Regions from separate parts of the Paenibacillus sp. B46(2026) genome, predicted to be linked through region 2. Evidence: a T-box and tRNA genes for the amino acid it is inferred to sense, from the RefSeq annotation. Region 2 holds a T-box; the other holds one or more tRNA genes.
What was found. The T-box of region 2 lies ahead of trpS (tryptophan--tRNA ligase). A T-box ahead of a tRNA ligase gene usually reads a tRNA of that ligase, here a tRNA-Trp.
Positions count from the first base shown of each region.

Region 1 (10,679 bases), 120 kb from region 2:
AACAGGTCGAAATTCCTGTACCACCGTAAGCCGTTATGAGCAATGGGGGGACGCAGTAGGGTAGTGACGCGGACTGATGGATGTCCGTCTAAGCAGTAAGGCTGATGTGTAGGCAAATCCGCACATCGTAAGGCTGAGCTGTGATGGGGAGTGAAAATTACAGTAGCGAAGGTCATGATCTCACACTGCCAAGAAAAGCCTCTAGCCAGGTGATGGTGCCCGTACCGCAAACCGACACAGGTAGGCGAGAAGAGTATTCTAAGGCGCGCGGAAGAACTCTCGTTAAGGAACTCGGCAAAATGACCCCGTAACTTCGGGAGAAGGGGTGCCCCGGTAGTGTGAATAGCACGAGGGGGCCGCAGTGAAAAGGCCCAAGCGACTGTTTAGCAAAAACACAGGTCTGTGCGAAGCCGTAAGGCGAAGTATACGGGCTGACGCCTGCCCGGTGCTGGAAGGTTAAGGGGAGTGGTTAGGGAGCAATCCCGAAGCTGTGAACCGAAGCCCCAGTAAACGGCGGCCGTAACTATAACGGTCCTAAGGTAGCGAAATTCCTTGTCAGGTAAATTCTGACCCGCACGAATGGCGTAACGACTTGGGCGCTGTCTCAACGAGAGATCCGGTGAAATTTTAATACCTGTGAAGATGCAGGTTACCCGCGACAAGACGGAAAGACCCCATGGAGCTTTACTGCAGCTTGATATTGAATTTGGGTACGATCTGTACAGGATAGGTGGGAGCCTTTGAAACGTGAGCGCCAGCTTGCGTGGAGGCAACGTTGGGATACCACCCTGATCGTATCTAGGTTCTAACCTGGTACCGTAAACCGGTACGGGGACAGTGTCAGGTGGGCAGTTTGACTGGGGCGGTCGCCTCCTAAAGAGTAACGGAGGCGCCCAAAGGTTCCCTCAGAATGGTTGGAAATCATTCGAAGAGTGCAAAGGCATAAGGGAGCTTGACTGCGAGACCTACAAGTCGAGCAGGGACGAAAGTCGGGCTTAGTGATCCGGTGGTACCGCATGGAAGGGCCATCGCTCAACGGATAAAAGCTACCCTGGGGATAACAGGCTTATCTCCCCCAAGAGTCCACATCGACGGGGAGGTTTGGCACCTCGATGTCGGCTCATCGCATCCTGGGGCTGAAGTAGGTCCCAAGGGTTGGGCTGTTCGCCCATTAAAGCGGTACGCGAGCTGGGTTCAGAACGTCGTGAGACAGTTCGGTCCCTATCTGTCGTGGGCGTAGGAAATTTGAGAGGAGCTGTCCTTAGTACGAGAGGACCGGGATGGACGTACCGCTGGTGTACCAGTTGTTCCGCCAGGAGCACCGCTGGGTAGCTATGTACGGAAGGGATAAACGCTGAAAGCATCTAAGCGTGAAGCCCCCCTCAAGATGAGATTTCCCAGTATGTAAGACCCCTTGAAGACGACGAGGTAGATAGGCTGGGGGTGGAAGTGCAGCAATGCATGGAGCTGACCAGTACTAATCGGTCGAGGGCTTATCCAAATATGCAAGTGATAATTCGCAGGTTTCGTTTCGAATCTAGTTTTCAGAGAACGATCTCTGAAGCATATTCCCTGATAGCTCAGTTGGTAGAGCACTCGACTGTTAATCGAGTTGTCACAGGTTCGAGCCCTGTTCGGGGAGCCATATGGAGAGGTGTCCGAGCTGGCCGAAGGAGCACGATTGGAAATCGTGTAGGCGTCACAAGCGTCTCGAGGGTTCGAATCCCTCTCTCTCCGCCATAATATTAAGGCCCGTTGGTCAAGGGGTTAAGACACCTCCCTTTCACGGAGGTAACAGGGGTTCGAATCCCCTACGGGTCATATTAACTTCAAAAAAAGAAGTTGATTTTTACAATAAGATTATGGTAAGATCATAAATGTGTTGTTCGGAGGCTTAGCTCAGCTGGGAGAGCATCTGCCTTACAAGCAGAGGGTCGGGGGTTCGATCCCCTCAGCCTCCACCATATAACTTTTATAACGACGCGGGGTGGAGCAGCCCGGTAGCTCGTCGGGCTCATAACCCGAAGGCCGCAGGTTCAAATCCTGCCCCCGCAATTAGACTTTCCTTGAGAAAGTGATCTGGAACCGTGGTGTAGTTGGCCTAACATGCCTGCCTGTCACGCAGGAGATCGCGGGTTCGAATCCCGTCGGTTCCGCCATTTAATCTTTACATGAGGCAAAATGTTCGCTACATCTGCTGTATGGCACTGATGCCCTATATAAAGTGTAAGGAAATGAGATTAGACTTTATTATGACTCGGTAGCTCAGTCGGTAGAGCAGAGGACTGAAAATCCTCGTGTCGGCGGTTCGATTCCGTCCCGAGCCACCATTTTTAAAACAATTTAATATGCCGGTGTAGCTCAACTGGTAGAGCAACTGACTTGTAATCAGTAGGTTGGGGGTTCAAGTCCTCTCGCCGGCACCATGTAATCCTGGAGGATTAGCGAAGTGGCCAAACGCATCAGACTGTAAATCTGCTCCCGTACGGGTTCGGTGGTTCGAATCCATCATCCTCCACCAGTTTTTAGGGGCATAGTTTAAAGGTAGAACAACGGTCTCCAAAACCGTTGGTGTGGGTTCAATTCCTGCTGCCCCTGCCAATTAAATTTTAGAAAATTAACTTTTTGTGGCGATCGTGGCGAAGTGGTTAACGCACCGGTTTGTGGATCCGGCATTCGGGGGTTCAATTCCCCTCGATCGCCCCTTTGTTTTTTCATTTTTTATTGGGGATTAGCCAAGCGGTAAGGCAACGGACTTTGACTCCGTCATGCATAGGTTCAAATCCTATATCCCCAGCCATTATGCGGACGTGGCTCAGCGGTAGAGCATCGCCTTGCCAAGGCGAGGGTCGCGGGTTCGATTCCCGTCGTCCGCTCCAAGATATGGCGCCATAGCCAAGTGGTAAGGCACAGCTCTGCAAAAGCTTTATCCCCAGTTCGAATCTGGGTGGCGCCTCCAGTATATGCCGGCGTGGCGGAATGGCAGACGCGCTCGACTCAAAATCGAGTGGGAAACCGTGGAGGTTCGAGTCCTCTCGCCGGTATATTGAATAGCCCTACGAATTGCTTATGCAATCTGTGGGGCTATTTTTATTTTATAAGAAATGATTTTTGCATAGTAAGAAAAGTTGGACTTTAATAAAGATTGACGTATGATTATATCCGGTATATTGTAGATAAGTGAAGTCTTTAATATAAAGGAGTGAAGTAAAGTGACTACTGAAAAAAATATACCGGATACAGACCTGTTATTCAATCTCTCTGTATGGGAAGAGGCATGGATGAATCGTCCGAGAAGTTCAAAATATAAGAAGAAAAGTGCACCATTTAATACAGAAGAAGCGTTTGAGCGGTGGGCCAGAGATTATCATGCACAATCGTTTACTGAAGAAGGAAAACAGCGGTCTGAGCGCATTATGGGCTGGATTGAAAACCAGGGAGTAGAGTTCGCGGGCTTGTCCATTTTGGACATTGGAGCGGCCTCAGGCATATTTACCATTCCTTTTGCTGAAAAGGGAGCAAGGGTAACCGCTGTTGAGCCTTCTGACCTGCTTGTCTCACTCATGAAAGAAACGATACCTTCAGAGCTGGAATCTAATATCGAAATCGTGAAAGAGCGATTTGAGGAAATCTCCATTCAGGATAAAGGCTGGGAGAAGAAATATGATTTTGCATTTGCTTCCATGTGCCCGGCCATGTCGGATTGGGAAACAATTGAGATGGCGATCAACTGTGCTCGTAAGTATGTGTATATAAGCACTATAGCGGGACAGAAGGAACACACACTAATGGATGAACTTAAGGATGTACTTGGGATCAGTTCTTCATATAAGGCTGGTGATATGGGATATATCCAACAATTACTATATTTGAAGGGTTATTCATACACGATGATCATTACAAGAGAAGTTAACTCATTTGAAGTGCCGGTGGAAGAGATTATTGAGAAGCTGCCAGAATGGCTTAATACGTATGAGTTACCAACAGATGAAGATTCCCTCAGACTGGCTGAGAAGTATATCCGGGATACATATAAGGATAGTATGGTGACCTTCTCACGTGGAGCAAGGTTTGGTAAAATTCTGATCCAACTTGAACAACCCAATATGAAAACAGTCCGTACCAAGGATAAACGATAAATCGTATAAGATTGGTACGTGTTACAAGGGTCAGGAATCGAGACGGACAACGTAGTCTAACGTCTAAGATGACGCTAGGAAGTATCACATCGCTGCGCAAAAAGATGTACGTATGAAACATATGAAGTTAAGAGTATAGAAGTTAAGTTGTAAGTGAAGGGAGCAGAATATTTGCTCCCTCTTTTTTGTAAAGCCAATGAGTAATCCACTGCTTCGAACCAGACCCTCATTTATTTGGAGATGTTCGAGACAACGAAAAAACAAAACACATATCTAGTTTTCAGAGAATGATCTCTGAAGCATATTCCCTGATAGCTCAGTTGGTAGAGCACTCGACTGTTAATCGACTTGTCACAGGTTCGACCCCTGTTCGGGGAGCCATATGGAGAGGTGACCGAGCTGGACGAAGGAGCACGACTTACAATCGTGCTCCTTTTCTAATTTCTGTTCTACACTTCTGCTTTTTGTTTGCGCTCCCGGTACTGACCGGGGGTGATTCCTTCCCATTTACGAAATGATCGGATAAAGTTTTGCGGATTGTTGTACCGAAGTCGTGCTGCGATATCTTTAACGGTTAGATCACTTTCGTCCAGCCATTTTTTAGCGATGTTAAATCGGTACTTGGTCAGATATTCACTAAATGCACAGCCGGTCTCTTTGCGGAAAACACTACTTAAGTAATTGGCATTGTAGTGAAGCTTCACGGCACATTCCTCAAGCGTCAGATCCTTATCATAATCTTGATGAATCATGGCAATCATCTTCTCTGATATATGCTGATACTGGGCATACTGTCTTGCTTTAAAAACCTGAATGATGGGCAAGATGACTTGATGGTTAAACCAATCCTCAACTTCAGCGGCGTACTGCAAACCATGAAGTTCATGAAACATCGATCCATGGCCTTGGGTGATCTGTCCAAGACGAATACCGGATTCCTGAGTCATTTGCAAAATATGCGTCAGCAGCCTCATAAGAGCCACCTGATATTCCTCTGGTGTACACTCCATACCAAAGATCATTTCAAGCAGCTGTTGCAGAAGAGTAGAGGCCTGGACTTCGTCCGCACTTTGAATAGCTTGGATCAACGAATATTCCAATGATTCCGGGTAGGTCACGGACCAAGTGGGAGCATTATGATCTATGTTCTCATATTGAAAAATAATGCCTGTTCCCAGCTTCATCCGATGCCTCAATGCTTCCATGGCTTCTGTATAAGCTTGAGGGATGTGATATAGGGAGCTGTGCGGCTGGCTGAAACCTATACTGACTTGAAGAGCTAAAATCTCATTAATCTGTTGTTGTAACTGTTCTGTTAATACATATAGCTGTTGTGAAAAAATAAACTGATCCTGTTCCACGGTGCCAATCACCGTGCCTACCGTATGTTCCAGCACAAAGGGAAGCAATTGCTGGTTATGCACAACCGTTTCCTCCAATATATTTTGAATAGCAAATAATAAGAGGTCACGATCACTAGCACTATATTTTGTATGATTAACGAGATCGGCCTGTAGTGTAATAACAGCAATTTGTTGCCATTCCCGAACCTGATGCGTGTAGCCATATTCATTGAGGGTGTCATGAAGAGTATGAACAGGGCTCTTGCCCTGGAACAGATTCATCATAAAATGATTGCGAATCTGCAACAGATGCATATTAAGTGTGTTCTCTAATTGGGAGCGAGAGGCAGATAATTGTGAGACCCCTGCTCTGATCTGTTCGAACTCATCAGAGAGCTCTGGTGATTGCTGAGTCAAAGTGCCGCCATCTTTGGACAAGTGGTTGTCACCAAGTTGGGTTAAAAGTTTACGAATTGGAATATGCATTCGTTTGGAGCCGAGCCATGCGAGCAATAATGAAAGCATAAGCAGAAAGATACTGATATACAAGGTGTGTAATCCGATATCGATATATTCTTGTGTCAGAATGTTGGTAGGTGAGATTAGTACATAAGTCCATCCTTTTAAGGTAGAAGGGCTATACGTCAGAGAATAGCTTGTATCGGCGATCTTGACTTCACGTTCTTCAAAGCCTGTTGAAAATGTGATGGGAGATAGTCTAATTATGCTGGCTTCCGTATCACGATCTTGTAATCCAACTGCAGACAGCGGTTGTCCAATGTATACGGGATCGGGATGTACCATGATACGTTGTTCCCGATTTAAAATGATCAGTCCTGAGGCAGAATTCCCCATGGAGGCTTCACCTAGCGTATTTTGTAAAGAGCATGCAGGAATTCCGGCAATTAAGGCTACATCGGAAGACGTATTCAGATTCGGAATAGATCTCGCAAGGGCAATATGATAAATACAGCCTGTACCGGGTGAACGCTCATCATTACTGAACACCGATGAAGGGGAGAGTTGCCATCCGGAGGTTAACGTATCCGAAATCAATTCCTTCATGGGAAGAGCCAGTGGAAAATCCGTATTACGATATAATCCGGCATGATCAATAAGCCAATTCTGAGATTGATTCACCAGAGTAATATCCAGCAAAGGTTCCCATGACCTCATATTCTGAAATTCGCTCTGTAACTTGTCGGCAAGTAAAGGTCCTTTCCCTTCTAGTGAAGAAGAAGCAGACAGGGAACGGAGGGTTACTGGAGAGCGAACGGCCTGATCAAGCATATAACTGACTGTAGCGAGTTTGTGTTCTACGTTGGATTGCATTTGTTCCAGCAACTGTCTGTTGGCCTGCGTACGATGCAGCTCAGTTTGGTTTGATGAATAGATAAATGCGGCAATTCCCGTTAACAAAATGGGCAGGGTACTTAACAGGATTCCGAAGATGATCATTTTATGGAGATAGCTGATTGGTCGCACAGTTTCAGTTCCACCCCTGACATTAGAAATAGTAACACTTTCTATTTTAGTAAACGCTTACATATAGAACAATCTAAATTTTGTTTATTTGGATAAATAAGTAATTTTGAGGAAGGGAAACGAAATTGCAGTGTGAACGTAAATAGAGGCATGGACATCATTCTCTCTACAGGTCGATATCGGGTAAAGGGGTAGCCTGAATACGGGTATATAAAAGGTATCCGGAGCTATACAGCTTGGGTGGAACGAAGGTCTTATATAGGGACAGTCAAAGGTCCAACTAGATCCCCGACCTGAGTCTAGGATGAAAAACCGTCCACGGTCTGTTTTGAAAAGTCTCAGAATCCCCTAGAATAAGGACATAAGGTTAAACAAGAAACACGGAAACAAAAAAACAAGAAACAAACGAACAAATGACTTAACCAGTTAAAATGAACGAACGGAAAGGGCGGTGAACAACAATTATGAGATTGAATAAGGGAAATGGCTGGGCGATTGTATTGATTGCACTGGGTGCACTACTCCTCTTCGGAAAGTTAACTCCTCTTCTTGGACACTTAATGGGTTATCTGATTCCGGTCCTGATGATTGCACTGGGATATTACGGAGTTAAACGAGGGAATGTGATGCTTGGCTGGATTGTTCTCATCATCGGTATCATCTCACTGATGGGTAAGCTGGCATGGCTGATCGGACCGATCATCGCGATCGGGTTAATCATCTTTGGTATCTCAATGCTAAGCAATAACCGCAGTCGTCGTGGTCGTTACTAAGCTTTCAGGATTATGAAAAAGGAGGGACAGAACATAATGAGTGTATTTCGTCGAATGCGGGATATTACCGTAGCCAATCTGAACGAACATTTGGAGCAAAGTCAGGATCCAGTCAAACTGATTGATCAGTTCCTGGTCTCGACCCGCCAAGACATCGGTGAAGCCGAGAAGCTTCGTCACCAATATGCAAGCCATACCAGACAAATGAAACAACAAGCCGATCAGGCAGCAGGTATGGTGAACAAACGGGAAGAGCAGGCTTCCATGGCTCTGAAAGCAGGGGAAGAGCATCTCGCTAAACTGGCTTTGCAGGAGAAAATCCTCCACGAGGAAAAAATGGAACAATACAATGAATTGTATGCACAAAGTTATGCGGCATTACAGGAGCTGGATGAACAGATCGACCAGCTGAAGGTTGAATATCAGAATGTATACAGCAAACGCCAATATTACTACGCTCGTATGCAGACGATTCAGTTACAACAACGTATGAACCAGAGAGGGAATCACAACGGTCAAAATGTACCCCGTATGTTTAACCGACTGGATGACCAAGTCTCTGATCTCGAATATGAAGCACAAAGTCTCCGGGATATCCGGCGGATGAGCCAAGACGGTTCAGGAGCGACTGGCAGCATGTCATCCTCTGCGCTGGATAAGGAACTGGAGCGCTTAAAACAGAAATTGAACAATGACAGGAAGGAGTAGTCACATGAGTAAATTATACCGCTCGGCGCGTAATCGAATGCTAACAGGTTTGATCGGCGGCATTTCTGAAAATCTCGGATTGAGTACCACGCTGCTACGTATCATCTTCTTCATCAGTATTTTCGCTACGGGAGGTACATCATTGTTGATCTACTTCATCGCTGCGCTGGTGGTACCAAAGGAATCCAATCACGTTGATCCGTATGCTTATGATTCCAACGTAAGAGGATACAAGTAAACGAAAGGAGCAAACACATGAGCAAATTATACCGCTCAACGCGTGACCGGATGTTAACCGGCTTGTGCGGCGGAATTTCCGAAAGCATCGGAATGGATTCCACCCTGCTGCGGATCATCTTTGTCATCAGTATCTTCGTAACAGGCGGCACGTCGTTGTTAATATACTTCATTGCCGCACTGGTGGTACCAAAGGAACCGTATCCGCCTTATGATCCATATGGCTATGGTCCGGGCCCTGGTCCTGGCAGAGGATACAACAACTATGACCATCAGCCGCCAAGAGGTCCTTTTCAAAATAATCACAACCAACAAGGTCCTGGCAACTTCGGTCCCGGCCCAGGATACAACAGCAGACCCCAATCTGGTCCGCGCTCTTATGACAACAACGCCTACGGAGCAGGAGCACCGCAAGAAAGTGAACTTGATTCCATGATGAAAGATATCGAGAAAAAAGCACTGAAAAAAGAAGTTGAAGAGCTTCGCCAAAAATTATCTCGTTACGAGAAGGGAGAAAAGTAAAATGGGAGTATTTAAACGGATTAAGGATATGACGAAAGCATCGGTAAATGATATGTTGGATAAAGTAGAGGACCCGATTGTAATGTTGAACCAGTACTTGCGTGATATGGAGGCTGAGATTCACGAGGCAGAGGTAACTGTTGCCAAACAAATGGCGAATGAGCGCCGCATGAAACAACGTCTGGATGAAGCGGAGCGTACTTCGGTACAACGTGAGTCCCAAGCAGAAGCTGCTCTGGCCAACGGTCAGGAAGAAGTGGCACGCAAATTGCTGGAAGAGAAAATCTACTTTGATCAAAAAATTACGGAGTACAGTGAACTGCATGCACAGTCCGAAGCACAAGCGAAAGATTTGCTGCAACAGTTGCATGATATGAAAGATGAGTTCTACAAAATGCGTAACAAACGTAATGAACTCGTATCCCGTGCACAAATGGCAAAAGCCAAAAAACAAATGTCTTCCATTAACAGCTTGCATTCCATCGAAAGTGGTGGGGCATCACTAGGATTCCACCGCATGGAAGAGAAAATCATGCAACTGGAAGCAGAAGCTGACGTAGCTCGTGCACCTTACCGCAACACATCATCCACGTATACGAATCCTGTAGATGTGGAAAAACAATTCAAAGTGGATCAGCAATTGCAGGCCCTCAAAAACAAAATGGGCAATGGTTCCAAGAATGAAGCGAACGGAACTTCAAAAGAATAACTGTTCGCTTGGTGGACAATATGATATTCTATAAATCGTGTATAATGTACGGTTGGTAGAACAAAAGTTAAGCCATACAGGACTTCATTGCCTGGTATGGCTTTTCCGTTGAATAAAGATAGAATAACTTACAGAGGAGGTGCGGCAGGGATGAATAAAAAGAGCAAATGGCTTGCAGTTGTCGTTATTATTATTGGCACATTAATGTTGTTGAATCAGAATATTAATATGCTGACCGCTGCCGCACTGATTCTGTTAACGGTTGGAATGCTTCAAGTCCGCAAAGGGGATACCCGCAAAGGTTATCGGTATCTTGGCATTGGTGCGGCACTGTTAGTACTGGATAATTTAATGATTGTATTTTTGATTGTACTGGCTTCTTTAGCTTACTTTTATTCAAAAAACAAAAAGATTCATCTGGACGAGGGCGTTATGAAGAAACAGAACTTCATGGCTCGGTACTACTGGGATCAAGCATCTTGGACGTTACGTAGTATGAGTCTGTGGCATGCCATAGGTGAGGTTAACGCCGATCTGTCTCTTTCGATTCCGGAGGAGAAACAAACGATTGTGCTGCTGCAAGGAGTGATGGGTAATGTTCGCCTTACGCTACCAGAAGATTATGGTGTGGAGATTGAAGCATCGGTTCTTTTTGGCCGGATTAATCTTCTTGGAGAACAAGATAGCGGCATGATGAACAAATTAGTATGGAGAACACCTGGATATGAATCCAGTGAACATAAAGCAAAATTTGTCATTTCTT
Region 1 is NZ_CM165907.1:5,654,498-5,665,176, reverse strand. Features, by position in the region: rRNA gene AC1S8V_RS25185 (23S ribosomal RNA) at 1-1,501, shown strand, start outside; tRNA gene AC1S8V_RS25180 (tRNA-Asn) at 1,570-1,645, shown strand; tRNA gene AC1S8V_RS25175 (tRNA-Ser) at 1,649-1,740, shown strand; tRNA gene AC1S8V_RS25170 (tRNA-Glu) at 1,750-1,821, shown strand; tRNA gene AC1S8V_RS25165 (tRNA-Val) at 1,889-1,964, shown strand; tRNA gene AC1S8V_RS25160 (tRNA-Met) at 1,982-2,055, shown strand; tRNA gene AC1S8V_RS25155 (tRNA-Asp) at 2,082-2,159, shown strand; tRNA gene AC1S8V_RS25150 (tRNA-Phe) at 2,255-2,330, shown strand; tRNA gene AC1S8V_RS25145 (tRNA-Thr) at 2,351-2,426, shown strand; tRNA gene AC1S8V_RS25140 (tRNA-Tyr) at 2,436-2,521, shown strand; tRNA gene AC1S8V_RS25135 (tRNA-Trp) at 2,528-2,601, shown strand; tRNA gene AC1S8V_RS25130 (tRNA-His) at 2,631-2,703, shown strand; tRNA gene AC1S8V_RS25125 (tRNA-Gln) at 2,726-2,800, shown strand; tRNA gene AC1S8V_RS25120 (tRNA-Gly) at 2,805-2,879, shown strand; tRNA gene AC1S8V_RS25115 (tRNA-Cys) at 2,886-2,959, shown strand; tRNA gene AC1S8V_RS25110 (tRNA-Leu) at 2,966-3,044, shown strand; gene AC1S8V_RS25105 (class I SAM-dependent methyltransferase) at 3,213-4,139, shown strand; tRNA gene AC1S8V_RS25100 (tRNA-Asn) at 4,445-4,520, shown strand; gene AC1S8V_RS25095 (helix-turn-helix domain-containing protein) at 4,589-6,940, opposite strand; gene AC1S8V_RS25090 (LiaF transmembrane domain-containing protein) at 7,432-7,740, shown strand; gene AC1S8V_RS25085 (PspA/IM30 family protein) at 7,777-8,448, shown strand; gene AC1S8V_RS25080 (PspC domain-containing protein) at 8,453-8,686, shown strand; gene AC1S8V_RS25075 (PspC domain-containing protein) at 8,704-9,207, shown strand; gene AC1S8V_RS25070 (PspA/IM30 family protein) at 9,209-9,916, shown strand; gene liaF (cell wall-active antibiotics response protein LiaF) at 10,067-10,679, shown strand, end outside.
Region 1: it encodes a tRNA-Trp, which carries the amino acid that the T-box ahead of trpS (tryptophan--tRNA ligase) is inferred to sense. The anticodon was not compared.

Region 2 (10,679 bases):
CGTACGTATGGTTTCATTGTCGAGTTTCCATTCACCAAGTGAAATTCCGCGGAAGGTCACATCAACTTTATCCGATTGAGTTCGGCCCTTAATCTCCACATTGGGACTTGTGATGGTGAATGCGCCATCCTGTCCTTTGACGTAGGTTGCTTTGGAAGCTTCCTTGAGCATCATGCTGGTCGCTTCCTTCTTCAATGTGTCCATCGTACTGGATTGTACGTCTGTCACTGTCTGTTTGATCTGATCAATGGAGATGCCGCTGTATATCAGTAGAGCCGCAATAATGATGATGGCAATCGCCCATTTCAATACGGTTTTAACCACATTCAGAACAAAGAACAAAATGATCAACGCAACCACGATCACCAGCCAGTTCTGCATCACAAACTCTTTCATTACTTCTATGTTCATGACTACACCTTCCGTATTAGAATTCATTCGTTACACTTCCCGAATATTATACATGATTTCCGAAGCTGCTGTCAGCTAAGCCCTCCCTCGTAAAAATAAACGGTCTAAGTTCGTCCCGCCAGGCGTACAAGTAGTACCATGAGGTTCTGCTAGCGAACGGAGAACACGTTCAAGACCTGTAATGTGAACATGCATCGCTTAACAAGGAGGGGCTTATGTGAAAACAGCCATCTGGCTATACCTGTTTTTGTTCCTTGCCGTATTTGATTTGCACGCTCAGTATCCCATTTTGACCCCTTTTGCCATCTCGCTTGGAGCCGCCCCTACATTCATCGGCTGGATGATGGGCATCTATTCCTTAACGCATCTTCCTGGCAATCTGATTGCCGGAACACAAATTGATAAACATGGCAGTCGTCGCTACATTGTGTTCAGTCTGCTTGGGGCAGGATTCATCCTGCTCTTGCAAGCCCACGTCCATACCCCATGGCAACTGCTGGCGCTGCGTTCCATCAGCGGTTTTGTGCTGGCCTTCCTATCTCCGGCATGTCTTGCCCTGCTTGCCCAGCTATCCAGCGATCCAGTAAAACAGGGGAAGTATATGTCGGGTCATGGGGTGGTACACACCCTCGCCTCAGTTGTATCTCCAGCAGCAGGTGCGATCATTGTAGGTTCTATGGGATTCTCCGCTACATTCTCAGGATTAGGTTATCTGCTTATTCTCACAGGTGTCATTGCATTCATGACCATGCCCCGTGGTATCATCAAGCAACATGAGAAAGTAACGGAACCGGCTAACCCTGATGTTTCACCCGCAGATGCTACAAGTGCATTCCTGCCGGTATCCTGGCGCTACTTTGCCCTGCCTCTGGTTATTGCCTGTGCTCAGGGGATTCTCTTCTTCGAATTACCCCTGCGAGGAGGCGGACATTCGTCCATGATGTCTACCGGCCTATTGTTCTCCATAATCAGTATCGGGGCCCTCTCCACACTCAGCATGTTATTTCTCAATCGGTATTCCCCGAAACTGCGACTGGTTACGGGTGTGCTCCTGATGTCCTTATGTTTTTTTGTAATGGCAGCTATTCCGCAAATTCCGTTGTCTACCGTATTGTTTGTACTTGGGATGTCCAAAGGTATTATTTTTCCAGCTATGGCTACCCTCTTTATTCGTCTGAGCGGCGGGAGCAAGTTGGGACGAATATTCTCGCTGCAATCCATCGCCACCTCCATCGGTTCTTTCATCGGTCCCATCACAGCCGGGCAACTCCGTGTCGGAGTATCACCCTATTTCATCGCCTTCATTTTGTTAATGATTGGTATGCTACTGCTTCCATACTATACATCCAGACGCGAAGCTTCCATTTCGGATCACAAAAGTATATTGAATTAGGCCAGTATTTTCATTAGCTTTGCATCATTCCCCCATTTACAGCTAAACTATATAAAATGGACTGATGTTTTACACGTTATAAAAGCTAACTGGGAAATCTATGTTTCACAATCACCGAAGGTTTTATCTTATTGAAGAGCATCATTAAGGTTGAACGATGAGCCAAAAGTAGTGAAGGGGACGGAATCGATTCTGAAGAAGCGATAGCGTTCGCCTTTGTCTCCAAATATTAACTTTATAAAAGTAAATCAGAAATATATGGAGACAACAGTGATCGGAAGAACGATCCGTAACCGGAACGGCCACTGCCAGCTATTACTGACCTAATGATGCACATCAAATAAGATTTCAGAGAATTGTCTTGATGGGTTGTTCTATCCAGTTAGCAATCGTGTAAAGAAAGGAGTCCATTTTATATAATCAGTCGATTTTCGCTGCAACATTTCCCGGGGAATGTCGACATAAGCTCTCGAACAAGAGGTGAATATGATGCCTATTCATGTCATTGTGGAAGGTAAGAATGACCGAAGCAAACTAAAACGTCTGGTTGGACCCGAAATCAACATTCTATGCACGTTCGGAACGCTTAATTCACTTAAACTGGAGACCTTGCGCAAACAGGTCGGATATGATGAAGTCTTTTTATTTATGGATAATGACAGTTCCGGTAAAAAAATTAGAGGTGTGCTTCGGGATGCTTTCCCGGATGCAGTACAGATGTATACACGACGAGGATATGCAGGTGTAGAAGGAACGCCTGATGAGTATATCATTGCCCAGCTGGAGAAAGCCGGGTTAGAGACATACATCCAATACCCTGAACATCCTTCCTATTAAAGTGAAATACCAAAAGGCTGCCTTTGGGTTGATATCCAACCTGAAAGCAGCCTTTACAATATGAGCAACAGATGATTATTCCTTGATCAGATTCCGAATATCCTCGGCAATCACAGCAGGCACAACGTCCTCTGTATTAAACGCATTATATACCTTACGCAGCTGGTTGTTCTCATCCACCAGCCCAATCATGTTCATATGGGCAAAATCGTCCTTAGTCTCCCCATCGATCAGGATCTGGAATGAATCCCTGGCGAACTGTTTTGTTTTGTCCATATCCCCTCGCAAGAAGTACCATCCGGAATAATCTGCATGGAAGCGGTCCGCGAACGTCTTAATCTTCTCTCTTGTATCGACTTTCGGGTCGAATGAAATGGATACAAACGAGACATCTTTACCGAAGGTGTCGTCCTCTTTCAACAGATCCTGCACCTGGGATAACATAAACGTCGTAATCGGGCAGACATCTGGACAACTGGTGAAATAAAAGTAGAACAAACGGACTTTCCCTTGAGTATCCTCCAGTGATACCGTACTACCATCTACATTTTCCATGGAAAAGGATTGGATCTCGCGAATCTCGGGTAATTTTTCCTTACTGGCAAATACGGTGCCCCACATCAGATACACAGCCATAATCAGTGCGAGCCCCAGTAGCATCCATGTCCATTTGTACTTTTTCAGCATCTTCCTCGTCCCTTCTATATCTTCTCTAATGAATACGCATACATAGGTGAATCAAAAAAGTCCTCACGTTCGTTACGCTTAATCCATGCATTGTGACATATGTATTCAAAGAAACCTACTTTTTATGAGATTCTATATTATTGTAACGGTTTGAAGGAACAATGCCCATACATTATTTCAACGTTGTACATCATTCGAATTGTATCATGCATTATCAGGTGAAATTTCTTTCTGTATCCGATATAAAGTTTATCATAGGAAATGCGGAAATAGTTTGACAAACCAAGTATGTTCATTAAATATAATACATTTATTGGCATTAATTTAAAATTAGGGGTGTTTTGCATCCTTACAGGCGGATATTATACACTATATATGGGTATCACCTAGATAGAGAAGTAATATGCCTTAGAACGATACACCACACAAAGGAGACGGTTATGGATACCTCTACACACTTTGTCATGGGGATTGGTTTAGCCGGTCTGGCTTATATCGATCCTGTGGTCGCGTCCAACCCCATGCTTGCAGCTGCAGTAATGGTTGGCACGATCGCTGGTTCCCAAGCCCCTGACATCGATACTGCGTTACGTCTCAAAAGCAATTCGCTTTACATTCGGAATCACCGGGGCCTGTCACACTCTCTGCCATTTCTCCTGTTATGGGTTCTGCTCATCACTGGCGTCATTGCACTGATATTCCCAGGAGTCCCTATGGGTCACGTTGCCACTTGGACTGCTGTAGCCGTAGGCGTTCACGTATTCACTGATCTGTTCAATACCTATGGAACCCAAGCAGCCCGGCCTTTTACCGAACGCTGGATTGCCTGGAATATCATTCATATTTTTGATCCGTTTCTATTCACCACTCATGTCATGGCCATCCTGTTATGGGCCTTTGATCTGTTTGCCCCTGCACCACTCTTCGTTACGTTGTATAGCTTGACAGGTTTATATTATGTATGGCGGACGATTGCGCGTGCACAAGCAGTCAGAAAGGTTAGGCGGCTGGACAACAGCCCAGAGCAGGTAAGATACATTGTCATTCCGACGATATCCTGGAATCGCTGGCATGTGGTAAAAAGAATTGCGGACGGCAGTTATGAGATCGGTAAAATGGATGGTTCCAATCTGGCATGGAGTCTGCACGCCTCGTCTTCTACACATGCGGCTGTTGCTGCTTCACGCAAATCGCCCGAAGTCAGTGCATTCCTTTACTTCACCTCCTATGCGGTGGCAGAGGTTGAAGAATTGCCTGCCGGTTACAAGGTTCGCTGGGCAGATGTACGTTATCGTCACCGGAAACAATATCCATTTGTCGCTGTCGTGGTTATGGATCGGAATTTCGAAACGATCGATACGTATGTAGGCTGGTTAAGCGATGAGAAGATGGATAAAAAACTTTTATCCGCGCGCCCTTGACGAAGCGAGCATGGCAAGGCACAATCAAACATAGGAACTGATACGCGAGAAAGCCCGGAGCGTTTCCGCCCCGGGCTTTCTGTTTATCCTGTTTTGTTGCTGTTTGGTTAAGATAAATTATTTGCCAGACCCAGCCAGAGACTGCTCAGCGATTTGTACCAGACGTTTGGTGATATATCCACCCAAAGATCCTGTTTCACGGGAAGTGTAGTTGCCATAGTAACCGTCTTGTGGGATAGTTACACCCAGTTCCTGTGCAGCCTCCATTTTCAATTGTTGCAGTGCTGCAGTCGCTTGAGGTACCACCAAGTTGTTTGAAGAACGAGATCCTTGAGCCATAATTTATAATCTCCTTTCAATCTGTGTCTGTAATGTATTGCAAGCTTGCAAGATTATTATGGCTCGTACGCTTCAGGTTATACGGAATTTCACTAAATTTATAGGTGGAGGTTTTTCCCAATGAGCAAAGGCTTATCCTTATGGTTCGCATTTTCTTCAATTATCTTGTTAGCGGTTACAGCAATTACGATCTCCTACTCCGGTTGGCTTGCTGCACTACTATTTGTCCTGTCCATTGCCAACATTGGTTGGGGATTTGTGATTCGTGCCAAAAAAGAACGTCAGGAAGTGCGCTCGACTGCTTCAGAGCCTACTTCTTGAGCAGGTCATTTTATAACTCAACACTGAACGTACAAAATAAAGAGGAGTCCTTCAATAAGAGCTCCTCTTTATTCATGTTAACTATTCATCCCGTTACATATGAAGATCTTGTTCAGCACTACAGTTTACGTCTAGGAACAAACCCCATACGTTCTTTCACTGCATCCAGCGTTTGAGCAGCTACTTCTTCTGCACGGCGGGCTGACGTATCCAAGACTTCGGCTAATTCGCCAGACTCACGAATCTCATTATACCGTTGTTGTAGAGGTTCAATCACAGACACAACCACTTCAGCCAGTTCCTTTTTGAACGGACCATACATCTTGCCTTCATAACGCTCTGCTACTTCCTTAAGCGTCATACCGGCACATTCAGCGTAGATACTCATCAGATTGCTAACTTCCGGTTTGTTCGCCGGATCGTATAGCACTTCGCGTCCAGAATCTGTAGTAGCACGGCTGATTTTTTTGCGAATAACATCTGGCGGATCAAGTAGAGCTATATAGCTGCCAGCGTTAGGGTTACTTTTGCTCATTTTTGAAGAGGCATCATCAAGTGACATTACCCGAGCACCCACCTGTGGAATATACGGATCTGGAATGGTGAAGTAGTCCCCATAACGGTGGTTAAAACGTCCTGCCAGATCACGTGTCAGTTCCAAATGCTGCTTCTGGTCCTCACCTACTGGCACAAGGTCAGCATTGTATAACAAAATATCAGCCGCCATTAATGATGGATACACGAACAATCCGGCACCAACAGAATCTTTACCGGATGATTTATCCTTAAATTGAGTCATACGCTCAAGCTCACCCATGGAGGTCAGCGTTGTCATCAACCAGCCCAGTTCCGCGTGCTGTGGTACATGGGATTGCAGAAATACATTGGATTTCGACGGATCAATGCCTGCTGCAATAAACAGCGCAGCTACAGCTTCTGACTGCTCACGCAATGCTGCTGGCTCTTGAGCCACGGTGATGGCATGAAGATCAACCACCATGAAATGACACTGATAGTCATGCTGAAGTTTCACAAAATTTTTGATTGCACCAATATAATTACCTAATGTGAGCTTGCCGCTCGGTTGAATACCTGAAAGTACTGTTTTCATTGCACATAACGCCTCCCTGATTGTAAATAAAAAGCTCCGCCATTCTCTGCGAACGCAAAAAGGCCCCACATCCGCAAGGGACGTGAGACCGTGGTGCCACCCTTATTCGCTTTTCTTCCATTGCTCCTGACCCTGAATTCAAGTCAAGCTGAAGAATCGCCTTCATTGTTCCGTAACGTGGATTATACGGCAGACTCTAATGAGGCAAGCCCGTCTCTGGCTGCGCCTGTTCAAATCCACACTCAAGGGTCCATTCGATAAAGAGCTCACACCGGTTCGCATCAACCACCGGCTTTCTGAAGAGGATTCTCTTGACCTACTTATCCCTGTCATCGATTTCATGTCATTCAATTCTAATAAATGCTTTCAGAGTTCCATCTTAATGCGCACAGGCCCGAATGTCAAAATGAGATGAACTTTTTTACCCCGCACATCAAAATCTGTTATGATGGAATTGCTTATCCTATAGCCCTGCTTCACTGGAAGTAGAACAGGAAATAGCTGGCATGTACACAATGACACGCCTGCAGCAGCCTAATCATCACGACTGCTTGCAGACAGATTTCAAGTGGGAAAAGGAGCATCGATATGAAACAAGTGACCAAAGGCCAATGGAATGGTTACGACACGTATATCCTACATAGCCGTGAATTGGAAATTACCCTGCTGCCGCGTCTTGGAAATAATATTATCTCTATTCGCGATTTAGTGCAGGACCGAGATGTCGTCCGCCGTCCGGATGAAGACGATCTTGCCTTTTATCTGCAGAAGCCGTACCATTTTGGCGTTCCTCTTCTGATTCCACCTGGACGCATTCATCGGGGACAATTCGAATATGAAGGTGTTCGTTACCAGTTCGATCAGAACACGGCGAATGACAACCATATTCACGGTCTCCACCGTACCCAATCCTGGTGTGTCAGTGACATTGAGGAAGATGAAGACGGCTGTGCAATTACGACTGAATTATTGACTGAAAATGAAGAGCACTGGATGGCTCAATTCCCGATTCCCCTGAAGCTCGAGATGACATTCAGACTGCAAAACGCTGTATTTAGCCAGCGTCTGCGGGTCACCAATCTGAGCTCAACTCCTGCTCCTTTCGGGATGGGATATCATACATGGTTTTTGTTAGACGGCAAACCTGCTGACTGGACACTGCAACTGCCTGTTTCCGGACTATACGGACAGAATGAAGAACAATTACCCACAGGTGAACTGGAATCTCTAGGTGAATGGTCTGCTCTGAACGAAGGCATCAACTTGCAGGGACGTAACTGGGATACCTTGTTGAAAGCTACCGAAGGTGAACCAGCCACGGCTTACTTACGCAGACAAGACGGATATACATTGAAATATTCAGCAGATGAAGCATTTTTCAAACACTGGGTTCTCTTTACCAAAGGCGAATCTGATCAGTTCTTGTGCATTGAACCGTACACTTGGCTCCCGGATGCACCCAATCTGGCTTTATCGGATGATCAGACGGGGTTAATTCGTCTGGAACCGGAACAGCCTGTTGAGCTATTTACACGTATTGAGGTTATACCTCCTACAGACTAAGCGAGCTGATCATCCTCTATGTTGCTTTTGCACATATGACCCTATATTTTGATATCCTTATACAACTTGTCGACCCGCATTGGGTCGGCTTTTTTATATGACATATCTACCAATGATCATCCATATTTTCCCTTACGCCATATCATGTATATTTCCGTATTCTCTAACCATACTAACATCACCAACCCATAAGGAGGTGACACATATGTACGGAAGTCAAAACCAAGGTAGCGGTAGCCGCTCCAACAACCTGGTCGTTCCCCAAGCAACTGCAGCATTGCAACAATTGAAAATGGAAGCTGCACAAGAGCTGGGTGTAACGATTCCACAAGATGGTTACTACGGTAACTATACTTCCCGTGAGACAGGTTCTCTGGGTGGATACATCACTAAACGTCTGGTGCAAATCGCTGAGCAGCAATTATCGGGTCGTTCGTAAGCTCGTAATTTTTGCTTAAGTAGCGTAAAAAACAAAAGCGGCCTTCTTCGGAAGTGCCGCTTTCTCTTGTGCAATGAATTATGAAGTCGACTCCATACCTGAATCCTTGTATGTATTGGTTCTAGGGTAACGAATCATAAGGCTGGCCATATTGTAGTTAGATTCCATCGTTGCATCTACCAAAATCATACCTTGTCTTACTGTGAAGTCATATGCTATTTCTCCATGTGTCCAATTATGCTTGAATTTCAAAGTTTCCAGAGCCATCGCTCGGAAAGAAGTCCTTTGGGTATCGTTCAATCCTCCATCCTCGATTTCCATCTGTCCATCGCGTCCGGTTATCGGATTATGTCGAATTCCAAATTTCCCAATTACGTTGTTTCGTATTTGCACAAAAACTACCCCTGAATCTAAACCTGATAATTCATGATCAAGCTCTTTGAACACCAAATCTAACTGTCTTGCTAATGAAAGCTGTTCAATTTTCATAATAACACTCCTCCTATAAGCTTATAGTCCTACACGACAAGGACTTACGACTCATTATATGACAACAAATGTGCTCATTCAACAAAGAATGATAAACTTGGGTAATTATAACTACAACTTGCACAATTAATTGCCATTCGTCTTCCTTAAACCGAGTTTTTTCACTCAATTACGACAAAATATTCGAGAATCCAAAATGAGGATTTCGAACAAAAAAAGCTGCAATCCCGTGTCTGTTAACACCGAATTGCAGCCATTCCATATATGTGTTCAACCTATTTTTCGGTTGCCGTCATCCGCAGAAACTGCTCAATATCGGCAATAACCAAGTCGGCAGCATTTTGCCAGAAATCCGGTTGTGTCAGATCCGTACCCAGATGTTTCTGAGCAAGTTCTTCGACGGTCATACGCCCTGTATCACGTAATAAATCATCATATTTATCTGCAAATGCTGTTCCTTCCTGCTGTGCTCTCGCATAGATTCCCGCACTGAACATATACCCGAACGTGTATGGGAAGTTATAGAATGGCACACCTGTCAGATAGAAATGCAGTTTGGATGCCCAGAAATGCGGATGATCTGATGCAAGTACACCACAGAACGCTTCCTGCTGTGCCTCCACCATTAATTTGGATAACTCATCCGCGTTGACCAGGCCTTTTTTGCGTTGTTCATAGAAACGATTCTCAAACAGGAACCGGGCATGGATGTTCATAAAGAACGCTACACTGCGCTGTATCTTGTCTTCCAGCAAAGCCAGCTTCTCTTGTTCATCTGTTGCCGCCTGTACCAGGGCATCTGCTACAATTAGTTCGGCAAACGTGGAAGCCGTCTCGGCCACATTCATCGCATAGCGCTGGTTCAACGCAGGCAACTCTTCCATAATGTGTTGATGATATCCATGACCAAGTTCATGCGCAAGAGTCGACACATTAGATGGTGTCCCGGAGAAGGTCATGAAAATTCGGGTTGCTTTGCTAAGTGGCAAAGACGTACAGAATCCTCCTGGACGCTTGCCAGGACGATCTTCTGCTTCGATCCAGCGTTTCTCAAAAGCCATCTCTGCAAAAGAAGAAAGTTTAGGACTGAACTTGGCAAACTGTTCAACAATATTGATGGCTGCCTCATCATAAGTGATTTTCCCACTCGATTGGCCTACAGGTGCGTCTACGTCGCTCCAGCTGAGCTTGTCTACCCCCAGCAGTTCTGCCTTGCGCTCCAGATATTGAACAAGCGCAGGTTTGGCACCGTTAATCACATCCCACATCGTATCCAGTGTCTGACGTGACATCCGGTTGATGGCCAGAGGTTCTTTGAGGATATCATCCCAGCCACGTTTCTCATATAACTTCAGACGGAATCCCGCAAGGTGATTCAGCGTATCAGCGCAGAAATCTTCGACATCGGTCCAAGCCTGCTCCCAGTTTGCGAATACCGTCTCGCGTACATTCCGATCGCTATCGCTCAGCTTGTTGGCAGCCTGTCCTGCGGACAGCATCACCGTTTCCCCATCTTGCTCAAATGGAATGTTTACCTTGCTGACAATGGTGTTATAGAATTTGCCCCAACCATGGTAACCATCCACACCCAGATCCAGAGCAAGGCCCTCAAGTTCCGGCGACAGCTTCTCACGAGCCAACGTGCGACTCTCGTTCAAAGCAAATGCC
Region 2 is NZ_CM165907.1:5,531,308-5,541,986, forward strand. Features, by position in the region: gene AC1S8V_RS24535 (ATPase) at 1-438, opposite strand, end outside; gene AC1S8V_RS24540 (MFS transporter) at 629-1,804, shown strand; gene AC1S8V_RS24545 (toprim domain-containing protein) at 2,294-2,641, shown strand; gene AC1S8V_RS24550 (SCO family protein) at 2,717-3,328, opposite strand; gene AC1S8V_RS24555 (metal-dependent hydrolase) at 3,769-4,749, shown strand; gene AC1S8V_RS24560 (alpha/beta-type small acid-soluble spore protein) at 4,867-5,088, opposite strand; gene AC1S8V_RS24565 (hypothetical protein) at 5,209-5,409, shown strand; gene trpS (tryptophan--tRNA ligase) at 5,528-6,520, opposite strand; T-box leader at 6,594-6,862, opposite strand; gene AC1S8V_RS24575 (aldose epimerase family protein) at 7,109-8,083, shown strand; gene AC1S8V_RS24580 (alpha/beta-type small acid-soluble spore protein) at 8,289-8,522, shown strand; gene AC1S8V_RS24585 (O-methyltransferase) at 8,601-9,014, opposite strand; gene AC1S8V_RS24590 (M3 family oligoendopeptidase) at 9,287-10,679, opposite strand, start outside.